DNA from 3 places in the Aliamphritea hakodatensis genome. Region 3 is predicted to be linked to each of the others. Evidence: predicted binding sites of a transcription regulator. Region 3 holds the regulator's gene; each other region holds the start of a gene.

Region 1 (5,406 bases), 650 kb from region 3:
GCGCGTCCAGATACTTGTGGCCATCGGTATCATACAGCCAGGAACCTTCGCCGTGATCAAAGGCGACGGACAGGCGTGCATAAGTGTTCATTATGGGCTGTGTAGACATAAAGTCCCTCTCTGCAACATGGACCCATCGCCAATAAAGAAGAAGTCTCGGCGTGGAAAAAACGCAAAAGTCTATTCAATCGACGCAAGTTTAGCAATCTTTGCCGTAATTTATCTGTTAATGAGGCTGTTTCGGACTTGAATTTATTGATCCGTGTCACAATGATTTATAAAGACAGGGATTAGCATAGACAGCTGCTCATTCGGGCAGACAGGCGGCCGAATATTTCTTGAGTAAATCACTCGGGTTTATGCTAGGCTTGCGTTTTTTTTAACGCCCCCGCAGAAACGGGCGAAAGTTTTGACAGGTTTAAAGGTGTACTTATGAGCGTCGTTGATACCATTAAAGAGCAGATCGAATCCAATGATATTCTGCTGTACATGAAGGGCACGCCCCGTTTCCCGCAGTGTGGCTTTTCTTCCCGCACAGTTGAAGCGGTGATGGAGTGCGGCGAGCGCTTTGCGTTTGTGAACATTCTGGAAAATCCGGAAATCCGCTCTGAGCTGCCAAAATACGCTAACTGGCCAACCTTCCCGCAACTGTGGGTAAAAGGTGAGCTGATCGGTGGCTGCGACATCGTTGCTGAAATGGCGGCAAGCGGCGAGCTGAAAGAACTGATTGCTGAAGCGGCTGCGGGTCAGGCTGAAAGCGAATAAGTCATAGTTGGATCAGCAGGCTGGTAATTAATATTCTTTATCGTTTTTATTGACGCGTTTAATTAGTCTAATAAGAACTATCTGCTATGCTGATCCGCACTTAATTTGTGCGCGGGAAACCGCTGTATTCTTTAATTCATTTAAGAGAGAACTAAACATGGCCGTATTAGTAGGTAAGAACGCTCCGGACTTTACAGCACCAGCCGTACTGGGCAACGGTGAAATCGTTGATGCTTTTACACTGTCTGAAGCAACTAAGGGCAAGAAAGCTGTAGTATTCTTCTACCCACTGGACTTCACTTTCGTATGTCCTTCTGAGCTGCTGGCTTTCGATCACCGTATCGAAGAATTTGCTAAGCGTGGCGTTGAAGTAATCGGTGTTTCTATCGACTCTCACTTCTCTCACAACGCATGGCGTAACACCCCTGTAGAGCAGGGTGGTATTGGTCCGGTTAAATACACGCTGGTTGCCGACATGACTCACAGCATCTGCAAAGACTACGACGTTGAGTCTGAAGGCGGCGTTGCTTTCCGTGGTTCTTTCCTGATCGACGAAGACGGTCTGGTACGTCACCAGGTTGTTAACGATCTGCCACTGGGCCGTAACGTTGACGAAATGCTGCGTATGGTTGACGCGCTGGCGTTCCACCAGAAGAACGGTGAAGTTTGCCCTGCAGGCTGGAGCGAAGGTGACGAAGGTATGGTTGCATCTCCTGAAGGTGTTGCAAGCTACCTGTCTGACAACGCTGACAAGCTGTAAGATTTAAGTATCTTAAAAAACCGCCTTCATGGCGGTTTTTTTGTGGCTGCCGTTCAGTGCCTGCGGTGTCGGCTGTATGTAAAAAATGCATGTGCTACATAGCGAATTAGAATGACCGGTTTTGTGCTGCTTGCGGTATGATAGCCGGTCTTTTCGTGTTTGCTGTCCGGGCTGTTCTGCCCCGGTGCTGTTGCTGATACTTTTCTTAATAACTTCATTAATGAATGAATGACGGGATGTCCTGTGCCGAATAAGTCTTTTGCGGGCGAAATGCCGTTCGCTGAATTTGTTACCCTGATGGCTATGATGATGTCATTGGTTGCCCTTGCTATTGATGCCATGTTACCGGCGCTGGCGCTGATGGGAGACGCGCTTCAGGTGACCGATGCGAATGATGTGCAACTGGTGGTTTCCGTCCTGTTTCTTGGCATGGCTGTGGGGCAGCTGTGTTATGGCCCCGCTTCGGACAGTTTTGGCCGCCGGCCGGTGATGTATGTGGGCTATGCACTCTTTATTGCTGGCGGGGTTTTGAGCATCGCCGCGCAGGATCTCGATGTGATGCTGCTTGGGCGGTTTTTACAGGGGTTTGGGCTGGCAGCCCCCAAGATACTCACGGTGGCGATTGTCCGGGATCAGTTTGCCGGACGTGAAATGGCCCGGGTGATGTCCTTTATTATGGTCATCTTCATTGTGATTCCGATGGTGGCGCCGGTGTTCGGGCAACTGATTCTCTGGGTGGCTGACTGGCGTTACATTTTTGTGGCGATTCTGCTGATCGGCCTGATCAGTCTGGTCTGGTTTCATCAGCGTCAGCCCGAAACCCATCCGGTTGACAAGCGGGTGCCATTTTCACTGAAGGCGATCAGCAAAGCATTCATCAAAGTATCAACCGACCGCTTTGCTATGGGGTATACGTTGATGGCCGGGATTGTTTCCGGTGCGTTTGTGGCTTATCTGAGTTCTTCTGCGCAGGTGTTTCAGCAGTTATATGGCCTGGGTGAGTGGTTCCCCCTGTATTTTGCGATGCTGGCTTTCGCCATTGGTTTTTCGTCTTACCTGAATGGCCGTCTGGTGATGCGGCTGGGAATGCAGCATCTGACCTGGCGGGCCTTACTGGTGCTGATGGTCAGCTCAGCCCTGTGTGTGGCTGGCAGCAGTTACTGGCAGGGGATGCCGCCGTTATGGCTGTTAACCCTGTATTTCATCGTGGCGTTTGCCTGTATCGGGATGCTGTTCAGTAATCTGAATGCGCTTGCCATGGAAGGGCTGGGTAAGTATGCCGGTATGGGGGCCGCAGTCGTGGGAGCGGTGTCTACGCTGTTATCCGCAGTGATCGGGGTGTTCATCGGTGGTCTGTTCAACGGCACGGTTATTCCGCTGGTGGCAGGGTTTGCCGTGTGTGCGGCTGCCGGTCTGGTGATGATGCGCTGGATTGAAGCGGGGCAACGGCAAACGGAAGTGTCCTGATACGAAAAAAGCCCTGCAGTGTCAGGGCTTTTTTATGGGGGCGTGTCAGACGCCGGTTATTCGTAGTGGTCCTGAACCATGCTCCAGCCGCCCAGATCTTTCCAGCGGTTGACGATGGTGCAGAACAGCTCGGCGGTTTTCATGGTGTCATACAGAGCCGAGTGTGCTTCTTTGCCGTCGAAGTCGATGTCGGCAATGTCACAGGCTTTCGCCAGTACGGTGTGGCCAAACGCCAGACCTGCCAGTGTGGCGGTATCGAAGGTGGAAAACGGGTGGAACGGGTTGCGTTTCATGTCGCAGCGGTTTGCGGCTGCCGTTACGAAACTGTGATCGAAGTGAGCATTATGCCCCACCAGAATTGCCCGTTTACAGTTATGGGCTTTGACGGATTTGCGGATCGGCTTAAAGATCTTTTCCAGTGCTTCCTGCTCGTCGATGGCACCGCGCAGAGGGTTGTACGGGTCAATGCCGGTAAACTCCAGTGCGGACTTTTCCAGATTGGCACCTTCAAACGGGTCTACGTTGAAGGAGTAGCTCTGGTCAATCAGCAGGTTTCCGTCGTCATCCATCGTCAGGGTAACGGCAGCAATTTCCAGAAGAGCATCTGTCTCGGCATTGAACCCGGCAGTTTCAACGTCGATTACCACTGGCAGGTAGCCCCGGAAGCGGGTGGACATCGGATGCTGATAGGCACTGTTATGTTTAGTCAAATGAGATCCTTAAAGGCTGTCTCTTCAGCCTGCAGTTGAGTATGAGGCCAGTGTATAATCTTGGCCGGCCGTTGTCATTGCTACGGAAGTATTTGCAGTACATTACTGCTAAGATGGATAGACACTGATCAGCGGTTAAATATCCCGGTATCTTCAGTAAAGTTTTAACTGCACCAGTCGATATCTGATACGTTGGTTTGGTATCTGTAAGGGTTTGATCTTTTTATGCGAATTATTCTGGGACTGTTGATAGCTTTTTGGATACTGCCTGCCGGGGCGGCAAGCTTCGTGGCGACCATCGATCAGTCCCGCTGGGATCTTGAGTCCTCCAAGTTTAACTGCCGTATGTCGCAAAAAATCCCCCTGTTCGGAGAAGCCGTATTCGATCATCAGGCTGGCGAGCAGATCCGTTTTGTTCTGAAACCGCTTCAGGGTCATGGCATGAAAGGGAAGGCGATGCTGATGGCAGAGGCTTCTCCCTGGCAGCCGGGTACCCCGCCGATGCGGATCGGAGAGGTGGAGTTCAACCAGTACAGTGGTGAGATCGAAGTGCTGAGCCCGCAGGCTCAGAATATGGTTGCCGCCCTGTATAAGGGCATGATGCCGACCTTTAAAGCCCGCAACTGGCTGGGGACCGGGGAAAATGTCCGGATAGGACTCTCAGCGGCCAACTTCCAGCCGGCGTTTGAAAGTTATTCAGGCTGTGTGGCCGGTCTGTTGCCGGTGAATTACCGTCAGATCGCCCGTACCGCGGTATTGTTCCCGTCGGCCACCTGGCGCTTGTCGGATGCCACCAAGGCCCGGCTGGATCTGATTGCAGTGTATGTGAATAATGATGAGGCGGTCAGCTCGGTTTACGTAGACGGCCACTCAGATACCCAGGGCCGGCGTCTGGCAAACCGGGATTTATCTAAGAAGCGTGCTGATGAAGTGACGGCGTATCTGATTACTAAGGGGGTTAATCCTGACGTGATTATTACCCGTTATCACGGCGAACGGTATCCGGTGGGGCAGAAGAACGACCGGGCAACCCGTGACCGCAGTCGCCGGGTAACCATCCGGCTGGACCGGGATCAGCCTTAACTTCAGTCCTCCGTCTGAGCGGTTGAATCGCCGGAACGTGCGTTGCCCTTTGAGATAGTGGGGATTTATCCCCGCTGTCTCTGTTCCTGCTGTGTATTCATGCTATAATTTTGCCCTTTCCTTTTTCAGGTAATACATCGGGTTGTCTGCCCGGTGGTAGATTTTCGTGTGGAGTTCTTTTATGTCCGACATTAATAAGGTTGTGCTGGCCTACTCCGGCGGCCTTGATACATCTGTAATCGTTCGTTGGTTACAGGAAACTTACAACTGTGAAGTCGTGACATTCACGGCAGATCTGGGCCAGGGTGAAGAAGTTGAACCTGCCCGTGCCAAAGCTGAAGCTCTGGGTGTAAAAGAAATTTACATCGAAGATCTGCGCGAAGAGTTTGTCCGTGATTTCGTATTCCCGATGTTCCGTGCGAATACTATCTACGAAGGTGAATACCTGCTGGGCACGTCAATTGCCCGTCCGCTGATTGCCAAGCGTCTGATTGAAATCGCCAATGAAACCGGCGCAGATGCTATCTCTCACGGTGCAACCGGTAAGGGTAACGATCAGGTTCGTTTTGAAATGGGTGCTTACGCACTTAAGCCGGGCGTTGAAGTTATTGCGCCATGGCG
Region 2 (5,406 bases), 1.4 Mb from region 3:
TGGTGCTCCTCCAGCCAGTTAAACATTTCCCGCTCTTCAAACCGTACATGTGCCCTCAGCAACCGGGCAAACTCCGCTCGCTCCTCATCAGTATCCGCGGTTGCCAGACACCGCAGTTGCCGGTGTTCTTCTTCGAACTGCTGCTTCAGGTCACCGCTTAACAGATGTGCAAACAGCTTCTCTTCTTCGTCGAAGTGAACCAGTAAGTCAGCAATGAAAGTACCGTGCATAACCTGCCACTGGTTGGATAAAGCCTGCGAAGACACTTGCGCAGCATCCAGTATGCGCTTGGCATTCACCAAGGCAAGATGGTGTTCTTTACTGAGCGGGGTAAGGGCCAGCGAGCGTTTCATAAGAGGCACTCTTAAACAGGTGGTTTAAAAACATCTTATAAACAGACGACCGTCAGGGTCAAACAGGATTAAAAAGAAAAGAAATATCAGACCCGGGCAGACGGGCCCAGGACACAGAGAAGAGAAATTGCCTGATCAGGCAACTTTTACAGCGTTTTCCGCCAGCTCATAAAGCTTATCATTGAGAATTTTTTTCGTGACACGTGCACATTTACCGCACTGACTGGCCACACCCAGCTCAGTAGAAAGCTGTTTCATGGTGGTCGCCCCAGCTTCAATACTGGCTTCAATCTTTTTATCGGTTATACCGTGGCAAATGCAGACGTACATTGAACTCATTCTCATTAACAGTAGCTGCGGAGATATTAATGTAAATGATAATGACTATCAAGATGAATCAACATGAAAATGATTCACATCAATAATGTGCTTCAATGTCAAACTGAGTACAAAGGACTGCTGCCTCACACAAATTTGGGTAGAATTAATCAGTCTGTTGATTTACAAACGATTTATACGCTTGTTTAATGTATTGAAACCCTACGCCCCTCAGTAACGGAGCCTTTGAAAATTTAACGACACCCGTTCACTGAATCAGAAAAACAATTACTATGCTCACACGGGACGTGAATCAGGTTAAACAGATCTATGACAGTACGCTTACCATTACCCGCAGCCAAGAAGTTGACCATCATTTATAACGTTGAGTCAGGTTGCCTGGGCCCTCAGGGCCGCTCACATATAGAGCCCTTCTGCCAGTTTGCGCAGGAACAGATGGCCGATCTGCACAGCGACTTTATTAACTGGCAGATAACCCCCCGTACCGATAACAACAAGCCGGAAATCCAGTACTCACTGATGAATAAGCTCCTGCAGGATCATCAGGCAGAAAAATTTCTCAGCTACTTCAATAAAAGTGTTGATGAACTGGAAACCTTCCTGCTGGGGATCATCGTTATTCTGATAGAGCAATACCATAACGAGCACCCGGAAACGAACTGAAACCGGCAAAGAAATTCCCCAAAGCGGTTAACAGCAGCCTCATCATCCGGACAGCCTGTGATACCCTAACGCCTTAATTTGTTTGTTATTTTAAGGCCATTTCTTTGCTTGCTCATGCCTTCACAAAGTCGCTGCGTTTACTGATTCCCGGCATTATCACCCTGATTGCCGGAATCCTGTTACAGCAGCAGGCAGCCGCCCTGCCCCTGCACTATAAAGATATAGTTACCCTGCTCCCGTATATTCTTGGTGTTATTAGTCTGATCCTTGCGATGAGTTTTAATCAGGGCCGGCTGTTCCTGGGGTCACTCAACGCCCTTTGCTTTTATGCAGCCATTCAGGCGGAGCTGCAGACCTCACTTAATCTGCCTGCCAATTTTGTGTTTTTCAGCCTGCTTTGCCTGCTGTTTCCGGCCCAGCAGGCGTTACTCAGTCTGTACCCGGAACGGGGCTTCAGTCCTCGCTGGGCCATCCCCCGGGCGGGCATTATCATCTGCGGTTACCTGCTGTTATGTGGGCTGAAATATACCCAGAGCTTCGCCGGCTGGATAAGCACCCTGCCGTCATCCATGCTGGAGCTGGCATTTGATCCGCTATTACTGAATCAGGTCAGCCTGGCAGTATTCTCGGCAACGCTGCTACTTAACGGTTTTCTGTTGATGCGGCGTCAGAGCCTGGTAGACGCCGCCATGCTGATGATGACACTGGCCGCGGCGGTTATGCTGGCGTTCTTCGCACAGCCACTGGTTTCTGCGTTGTTCGCCTGCTCGGCGCTAATATTGCTGCTGTTTACCATTCTGTTTAACTCCTACAGCATGGCATTTATCGATGAACTGACCGGCCTGCCCGGACGACGGGCACTGGAGAACCAGCTCGCCAGTGTCGGTAAACATTACACCCTGGCCATGGTGGATGTGGACCACTTCAAAAAATTCAACGATACCTACGGCCACGATGTCGGCGATCAGGTACTGAGAATGGTGGCCAGCCAGATGCGTCAGGCCGCCAAAGGCGCGCAGGTATTCCGTTATGGGGGTGAAGAATTTACCATCCTCTTTAAAGGCAAGGATGAAGCAGCCGCCTGGCATACCGCAGAGCGGGTCCGGGAAGCAGTGGCCGGGTACCCGATGTATATTCGCGGCGACAACCGCCCGGAAGATGCCGACGAGGGCAAAAATCAGCGCAGCAAAGGCCAGCCGGAGTCGGACTATGTGCAGGTCTGTATAAGTCTGGGCCTGTGCCAGAATACCGATGATCTGGCAGACAGCAGCGCCGTTCTCAAAGCTGCCGATGAGGCCCTGTATAAGGCTAAACAGATGGGCCGTAACCGCACCATCGGGCGGCAGACCGGCATCACTAACGAATAACAGCATCTCTGTTTATTCATGCCTGGCCGGGACTGGCGCACGCTGCCCCGGCCCGGTTGAAATAAATTCACTCGATATTTTCCCTGAGTAGCCGATAGTAAAGAGATCGTTAACCCCATTCAGAGACCGGTACTATGGAGATTAATACTCAGGGAACCACGCCCCGCAGCAATGACGTATCTGCTCAGCAAAAAAACCAGACCGAACAGGTCAGCACCGCCCAGTCCAGCCGGACCGAACTGAACCAGTCAATCTTGCAGGCATCACTGAATGTCAGCATCAGCTCCGGTAACGACTCCCTGGCGCTGGTGTACCGCAGTGCGATTGATAAGCTCAATGAAGTACTGGAAGCTGATCTCGGCGAGAATTCTATCAACAAAGCCTATGACGCTGGCCTGGATGTCAGCCCGGAAGCCACGGCAGAACGTATCGCAAGCCAGACCACGGCCTTCTTCGGCAGCTACCGGCAGCAAAATCCGGAACTCAGCGAAGCAGAAGCGGCCAGTAAGTTCAGCGAGATCATCCGCGGCGGCATCAAACAGGGCTTTGATGAAGCCCGTGAAATTCTCGACGGTCTGAAAGTGCTTGAAGGAGACATTGCCGCCAATATCGATACCACCTACGATCTGGTGCAGGAAAAACTCGATGTTTTCTTTGAAAACCTGACCGGACCGGCCCCCGCTGAAAGCGCCGCAACATAACCCGATTCAGATCAATGTCCGGCATCCTACTTAGGTATATGATCAAAAAAATTACGATCAGTGCCGGACGCAAATACTCCCCGGGATTTTTTTCAGCGACAAACTGCAGTATCTGCTCGCCAGCCAGCGTCGTTTCTAGTGTATTAGCAAATTGAGATTTAATTCCAGTTCCACTAGAATCCCTGTGTTGGATGGCCGAGTGATCCTTGGTCAGTCCCGCACAATAATAAAAATTACCGGAGACTTCCCCTTGAATACCATTGCGGATCATCCTATGACGCCAGAGACCCTGGTAATGATGAAAGACAATGCGGCCCAGGCCGCAAAAATAATGAAAGCCCTGAGTAACGAAAGCCGGTTACTGATTCTCTGTCATCTCGATGGCAAAGAACTGTCGGTCACTCAGTTAAACGACTATCTGGATCTTAGTCAGTCGGCTTTATCGCAGCATCTGGCAGTACTGCGCAAGGATGAGTTAGTCAGCACCCGCCGTGAATCGCAGACCATCTACTATTCGCTGTCGGGCAATAATGCTACCCGCATTATTCACACCCTGCACGAAGTGTTCTGCCCAACGCTATAACCGGTCAGGCATTGAAGAGTGCCCCTTCAGTGCCCATGATTCCCCTGCCAGTCAGTGCTTCAGCCGCTGCTTCTGCCAGTCCTGTTCCGGCTCATTCAGCAGCATCTCCATTTCGATAGCGTCTTCATCCATGTTGTAGCTGTTATTAAAGCCCAGATGACGGGCCAGCCCCTGCATGCCCTTATTCGACACCAGTGTTGAGCCCATCAGCAACAGTGTGCCCCGGCTGCGGCAGTAGTCGATGACCTTTTGCATCAGAATACGGCCCAGCCCTTCCCCCTGCAGCTCATCACGGATAACCACCGAGAACTCCGCACGGACATTATCCGCGTCGGTCACCGCCCGTACCACTCCGAGGGTCTCCCAGCCGCTGCCATCCGCTTTCCAGGCTGTGGCGATAAAGGCCATCTCCCGGTCGTAATCAATCTGCGTCCAGTTGGCCAGTTCCAGATGATCCGGCACACCACGGTTATAGAAATACCTCAGCCGGATCGATTCAGCGCTGAGGCTGTTATAAAACAACAAATGATTGGGCTCATCCTCGCCGCGAATCGGCCGGATCTCAACGGGCCTTCCGCCTTTCAGGCTAACTTCTTCCCGCAGATGCTCAGGATAGGCAGAAATTGCCAGCGGTGCCGGCTCCCCCAGAGATACTGCGGCATCCACCGCCAGTACGCCCTGCTTGTTGATCATCAGCGGGTTAATCTCCACCGCCTGTAAATGGGGTAATTCCACAGCCATTTGCGACAAACTCAGCAACACTTCACACAACTGTTCCAGATCGCTGTGCGGGCGGTGGCTGTTTTCCTGCAGTACCTGCCATGCGCGGCTCTGACAGATCAGTTGCCGGGCCAGACTCAGATTCAGCGGGGGCAACATTACCCGCCGGTCAGCAATCACATCCACCGTATACCCCCCGACACCAAAAATTATCACTGGCCCGAACACCGGGTCCCGGCTGATACCCAGGTTGATCAGAATCGACTGTTTGCCCCGCTGCATGGGCTGAACGCAGAATCCCAATGCACCGCTTTCCGGGCAACGCTCCCGTGCCCGGTATGCCAGCCGGACCGCCGCCTGCCGGACTTCCTGTTCGTTCTCCAGATCCAGCGCCAGATCCTGCCAGCGTTGCTGACTTTTTTCGTCATAACAGTACGGCTGGGCATTCTGGTCGTGAAGTACCTTGATCGCCGCCGGACGGTCAAACTGCTGCGAAGCCTCAACCGCTTCTTCTATATCATCTGCATACCAGGATTTAGCCACCGGAATACTGTACTGATCCAGCAGCTCGCAGGCCTCACTGTGGCGCAGGAAACTGCGGCCCTTTGCCGACGCCACCTCCAGTAAATGCTTGGCCCGGATATGATTTTCCCGGTTCTGGGTGATATAAGGCAGCGGCG
Region 3 (5,406 bases):
TGCGTAAGGCGCAGGCCAGAATTGCGGCGGCTCAGGCCGGTGCGGAAGAACCTGCAAAGGCAAAAAATCAGCAGGTCGAAGATCCGGGGCTGGACGGGATACTGGATACCCTGAAACAGCGTCAGGCGCAGCAGGCCGCGAGAAATTTTGAGCGCAATGAGGGGCGGCAGCCAGGTTCTGTCGCGCCTGCTATTTCACCGGTATCGCCTCCGCCAGCCCCGGGTATAGATGAATATGCCGCGCAGGCCAAACCGGTTGTGCGGCAGGAGCCTAGCTACAGTCCGCCGGCACCTGATCCTCAGGTGGCTTCGATGCGGGCCGAAATTGATACGCTCAAATCACTGCTCTTACAGCAGGTTTCCCAGCCCAAAAGTACAGCAGAGCCCAACGTTGTGGCGGCACCTGCGCCGCAAAGAGCGGAAGAACCTTCAGAGCCTGAAGAGAGCGTGCTGCATAAACGGGTAGAGCACCGTCTTGAGAAACTTGGCATCGGGCCGCATCTGCGCCGTCAACTGATAAAGCTGGAAGGTGCTGAAAGCGTGGATGATGGCTGGCGGGATACATTGTCCCGTCTGAGTGAGTCGATTCCGGTGATTGGTGGCGACTTCGTTGAGCGTGGCGGTATGATTGCTTTTGTCGGGCCGACCGGTGTGGGGAAAACCACCACGATTGGTAAGCTGGCTGCGCGCTATGTTCTGAAGCATGGCAGTTCCAGTGTGGCGCTGGTGACGACTGACTCATACCGTATAGCAGCGCATGAGCAATTGCTTACTTTTGGCCGGATTCTGGACATTCCGGTGCGGGTGGTTGATGAAAATCACAGTCTGGATGAGGTTTTATTGTCATTGCGCAATAAGCGGCTGGTATTGATTGATACTGCAGGTATGAGTGCGCATGAGCCGCATACCCAGGCTCAGCTTGATATGCTGGAAAGTGTCAGTGTGCGGATGAAAAAGCTGTTGGTGCTTTCCTGCTCCAGCCAACGGCATGTCATCGAGAATGCCTATGAAACCTACAGCCGAATGGGGCTTAATGGCTGTATTCTCAGTAAGTTAGATGAATCCGGAAATCTTGGTGAGGCAATCGAGCTTATCGTTGATAACGGTTTGCCTGTTACCTATGTGACCGATGGTCAGCGGGTGCCGGATGATCTGGATGTGGCCCACAAGCGGGATCTGGTCAGCCGTGCAGTCGTGACAGCGCAGCGCGTTTCCCGTAATCAGCGTATGGCGCAGGACCGGCGTCAGGATAAACTTTCACAAAATGGGCAGTGGGTTGATTGATGGGATATCAGATAGGAAGACATAATGACTAGTCCGCACCCGGTGAAAGTTGTCGCAGTTACCGGGGGTAAAGGCGGCGTTGGCAAAACCAATGTGTCAGTTAACCTGAGTCTTGCGCTGGGGGAGATTGGTCGCAGGGTGGTGCTGATGGATGCTGACCTGGGGTTGGCGAATGTGGATGTGTTGCTGGGTGTAAAAGCAACTCAGAACATTACGGACGTGCTCGCCGGAGACTGTTCATTACGGGATCTGCTGATCGAAGTCGGTGAGAATGTCCACATTGTGCCCGCCGCTTCCGGGACACAGGCGATGACGACGCTGAGTGCGCATGAGCATTCAGAACTGATTCATTCGTTCAGTGATATCGAAGATCAGCTGGATGTACTGATTATAGATACCGCGGCAGGTATTTCGGACACAGTAGTGAGCTTTGTCAAAGCGGCGCAGGAAGTTGTCGTGGTAGTGTGTGATGAACCGACCTCTATTACAGACGCATATGCGCTGATGAAGCTGCTGAACCGTGATTATCAGGTGAACCGGTTTCGGGTACTTGCCAATATGGTACGTTCAGAGCAGGAAGGTCGGAATATATACAGTAAGCTGCTGACAGTGGCAGAAAGGTTTCTGGATGTGACGCTTCAATACCTGGGATCAATCCCTTATGATGAGTCAGTCCGTAAAGGTGTACAGCAGCAACGTGCTGTTTTAAAAGCGTTTCCAAAGAGTAAGGCCTCGTTGGCATATAAGCAGCTGGCGGCAAAAGTAGATGATTGGGGTGTGTCATCTTCACCCCGTGGTCATCTGGAGTTTTTTGTTGAGCGATTGGTTAAAGGGGCAAATCAACGCTGACAAGTCAGAAGAGCAAATATGTATAACCAGTTACAGTTTAAGTCGGGTCAGGAGCTGATCGAGCAATATGCGCCGTTGGTAAAACGTATCGCGCATCATCTGCTGGCGCGCTTGCCTGCAAACGTTGTGCTGGATGATTTGATTCAGGCCGGCATGGTTGGCTTGCTTGAAGCCGGCAAAAAATACGATCCCACCAAAGGCGCAAGTTTTGAAACTTATGCCGGTATCCGGATCCGCGGTTCCATTATTGATGAGGTTCGTCGGGGGGACTGGACACCCCGTTCAGTGCACCGTAATGGCCGTCGGGTTTCCGAAGCAATTCAGGCAATTGAATCCCGTACAGGCAGAGATGCCCAAGATGGGGAGGTTGCCGCCGAATTAAATATCACTATCACTGAATATCACGCATTATTGAAGGACTCCGCTGAGAGCCGGCTGTTCAGCTTTGAAAAGCTGATTGGTCCGCAGGAAGACGGTCCGGGCGAAAATATCGCCGCAGAGAATTTAAGTCCTGAAGATGAATATCAAGAATTGGGATTTGTTCAGGCAATCGCAACGGCAATTGAAGGTTTGCCGGAGCGGGAAAAATTAGTGTTGTCGTTGTATTACGACGAAGAAATGAACTTAAAAGAAATCGGTCAGATCCTGGGTGTCAGTGAATCCAGAGTAAGCCAGATTCATAGTCAGGCAGCGTTACGCTTGCGAAGTCGGTTAAGAGACTGGCAATAGCTGGCAGTCTGATGGATAGACACCGCTGGCTAGCGACAGTCAGATAGTTTTCCTGATGGAGGGATAGTCTTGAAGAAAGACATAAAAATACTTGTGGTAGATGATTTCTCTACTATGAGACGTATCATCAAAAATCTGCTCCGTGATCTGGGGTTTACCAATATTGTTGAGGCCGATGACGGTAAGACTGCTTTACCGATTCTGCAAAGCGGCAATATCGAGTTTCTGGTAACAGACTGGAATATGCCAATCATGACAGGTATCGATTTGCTTAAAACCGTGCGGGCTGATCCGGACCTGAAGCATATCCCTGTTCTGATGGTGACTGCGGAAGCGAAGCGCGACCAGATAGTTGAGGCGGCTCAGGCGGGTGTAAATGGTTATGTAATTAAACCGTTTACCGCTGCAGTGCTGAAAGAAAAAATCGATAAGATTTTTGAACGGCTGGGCTAGGTGGCGGCTATGTCTGAGACGATAGAGAATAAGGGAGCAAGTGGTTTTGAGCTTGAGTTGAAGCAGGATGCTGACAAGCTTGTGGAACATCTGGCAAACGGAGATGTTGGTGCAGCAATGACGCTGATCCACGACCTGAATGAAAAACGTCATCAGGCGCTGTATCACGAAGTCGGTACGCTGACCCGCTCACTGCATAATGCCATCGTCAGTTTTTCCGATGATGTCAGCAGCAATGCGATGTTGCAGGATTCCAAAGAGCACATTGCTTCAATATCTGATGCCAGTGACCGTTTGTCATATGTCATCGAGCTGACTGAAAGCAATGCTCATAAGACAATTGACAGTGTTGATATTTCACTGAACCTTGTATCCGAGCTGGAAGAAGGTTTCCGCCGCCGTCAGCGGCTGCTGGAAGAGTTCGATAAAGTTCAGCAGGACAAACCTGAGCTGGAAGGCCTGTATAAGCTTGCCTGCCAGCATGCGACTGATAACTCAGATGCCCTGGTTGAGCTGAAAGAGCGTCTGACAAATATCTTACTGGCGCAGGAGTATCAGGACATAACAGGACAGCTGATTAAACGTGTTATTCAGCTGGTTACCGACATTGAGTCACAGCTGGTTAGCCTGATGGAAGTTGCTTCCAGAGTTAATCGCCTGAATGGTATTGACGGTATGACGGCTGACGCAGAAGCGCTGGCTAAACAGAAAAAAATAATGGCTGAAGGCCCACAAATGGCAGCAAAAGATAATGATGAAGTTGCTTCCAGCCAGGATGATGTGGATGACCTCCTTTCCAGTTTAGGTTTTTAACAGGGGTAGGCAATGGCTTTAAATGTTGATCAGGAAATACTGGAAGATTTTTTGGTAGAAGCGGGGGAAATCCTTGAGCTTCTGTCTGAACAGTTAGTTGATCTCGAGCAGAATCCGAAAGACCGGGAGTTGCTGAATGCGATCTTCCGTGGTTTCCATACCGTTAAAGGTGGCGCCGGATTCTTACAGCTTGAGCCTATGGTTGACTGCTGTCACAGTGCGGAAAATCTTTTCGACATGCTGCGTAATGATGACTTAGAAGTCTCCGCGGCCTTGATGGACGTTGTATTACAGGCCCTCGATACTGTAAATGCAATGTTTGAAGATGTTCGCGGCGGAGAAAATCCGGAACCGGCACCTGCTGATCTGATTGCCCGGCTTGACGCTCTGGCTGCTGGGCAGAGCGTTGCAGTGGATGCGCCGGCACCGGCGGCTGCGGCTGAACCGGCGGCTGATCTGGGCGCGCAGTTTAATGAAATGGTTTCCGGTATGTCGGCAGCCGAAGACGCACCTGCTGCGGCTGGATCTGATCTGATTACCGAAGATGAATTTGAGTCATTGCTTGATGATTTGCACGGCAGTGGCGCACCGGGTGTTACCTCTGCTGCAAGGCCGCAAAGTGACCTGATCACTGAAGATGAATTCGATTCCCTGATGGATGAGCTTCACGGGCCTTCAGGAGCACCGGGTGCAAGCCCTGCTGCAGCGGCTACCAGTTCTATGGCTGATTCTGAGTTCGACCAGTTACTGGATCAGGCTGTTAAGCAAGCAACGGCTGCGCCGGCAGCAGCCCCGGCAGTGGAACCAGCCAAAGCGGAAACCCCTGCATCAGCCCGTACTGCTCAGGATGATCTGATCACCGAACAGGAATTTGAAAACCTGCTGGATGATCTTCAGTCAAAAGGACAGGGAGCATTTACCGATACACCTAAGCCTGAGCCTAAGCCGGTGGCGGCGAAAGCGACGCCGGCAAAAGCCGCGGATGCAAAGAAAGCGAATGTTGAGACCAATGTTCGCGTTGATACCCGCCTGCTCGATCAGATCATGAACATGGTTGGTGAGCTGGTATTGGTTCGTAACCGTTTGGTACGTCTGGGCGCTGATAACGAAGACTCCGAGCTGACTAAAGCGCTGGCTTCACTGGATATGGTGACCGGTGATTTACAAATGTCGGTGATGAAAACCCGTATGCAGCCGGTGAAGAAGGTCTTTGGTCGCTTCCCGCGTCTGGTACGTGACTTGTCCCGTCAGTTGAATAAAGAAGTACGACTGGAATTGC

What was found. Region 3 encodes FliA, which starts transcription of late flagellar genes. Its sites were predicted from a motif close to CTAAAGTTNNNNNNNNNNCNGCCGATA; they were not measured.
Region 1: the regulator FliA is predicted to act here: its motif matches at 3,859-3,885, upstream of PCI15_RS17525 (flagellar protein MotY).
Region 2: the regulator FliA is predicted to act here: its motif matches at 2,793-2,819, upstream of PCI15_RS14185 (DUF5610 domain-containing protein).

Annotation. Positions count from the first base shown of each region.
Region 1 covers NZ_AP025281.1:3,836,380-3,841,785, reverse strand. Annotated here, with positions in the region: gene PCI15_RS17550 (aspartate aminotransferase family protein) at 1-109, opposite strand, end outside; gene grxD (Grx4 family monothiol glutaredoxin) at 433-765, shown strand; gene PCI15_RS17540 (peroxiredoxin) at 923-1,525, shown strand; gene PCI15_RS17535 (multidrug effflux MFS transporter) at 1,769-2,992, shown strand; gene rnt (ribonuclease T) at 3,049-3,669, opposite strand; gene PCI15_RS17525 (flagellar protein MotY) at 3,928-4,785, shown strand; gene PCI15_RS17520 (argininosuccinate synthase) at 4,967-5,406, shown strand, end outside.
Region 2 covers NZ_AP025281.1:3,072,608-3,078,013, forward strand. Annotated here, with positions in the region: gene PCI15_RS14165 (hypothetical protein) at 1-353, opposite strand, end outside; gene PCI15_RS14170 (bacterioferritin-associated ferredoxin) at 489-683, opposite strand; gene PCI15_RS14175 (hypothetical protein) at 1,002-1,355, shown strand; gene PCI15_RS14180 (GGDEF domain-containing protein) at 1,460-2,722, shown strand; gene PCI15_RS14185 (DUF5610 domain-containing protein) at 2,857-3,423, shown strand; gene PCI15_RS14190 (ArsR/SmtB family transcription factor) at 3,698-4,006, shown strand; gene PCI15_RS14195 (bifunctional acetate--CoA ligase family protein/GNAT family N-acetyltransferase) at 4,058-5,406, opposite strand, start outside.
Region 3 covers NZ_AP025281.1:4,487,000-4,492,405, reverse strand. Annotated here, with positions in the region: gene flhF (flagellar biosynthesis GTPase FlhF) at 1-1,283, shown strand, start outside; gene PCI15_RS20365 (MinD/ParA family protein) at 1,308-2,132, shown strand; gene PCI15_RS20360 (RNA polymerase sigma factor FliA) at 2,151-2,861, shown strand; gene PCI15_RS20355 (chemotaxis response regulator CheY) at 2,943-3,314, shown strand; gene PCI15_RS20350 (protein phosphatase CheZ) at 3,324-4,127, shown strand; gene PCI15_RS20345 (chemotaxis protein CheA) at 4,140-5,406, shown strand, end outside.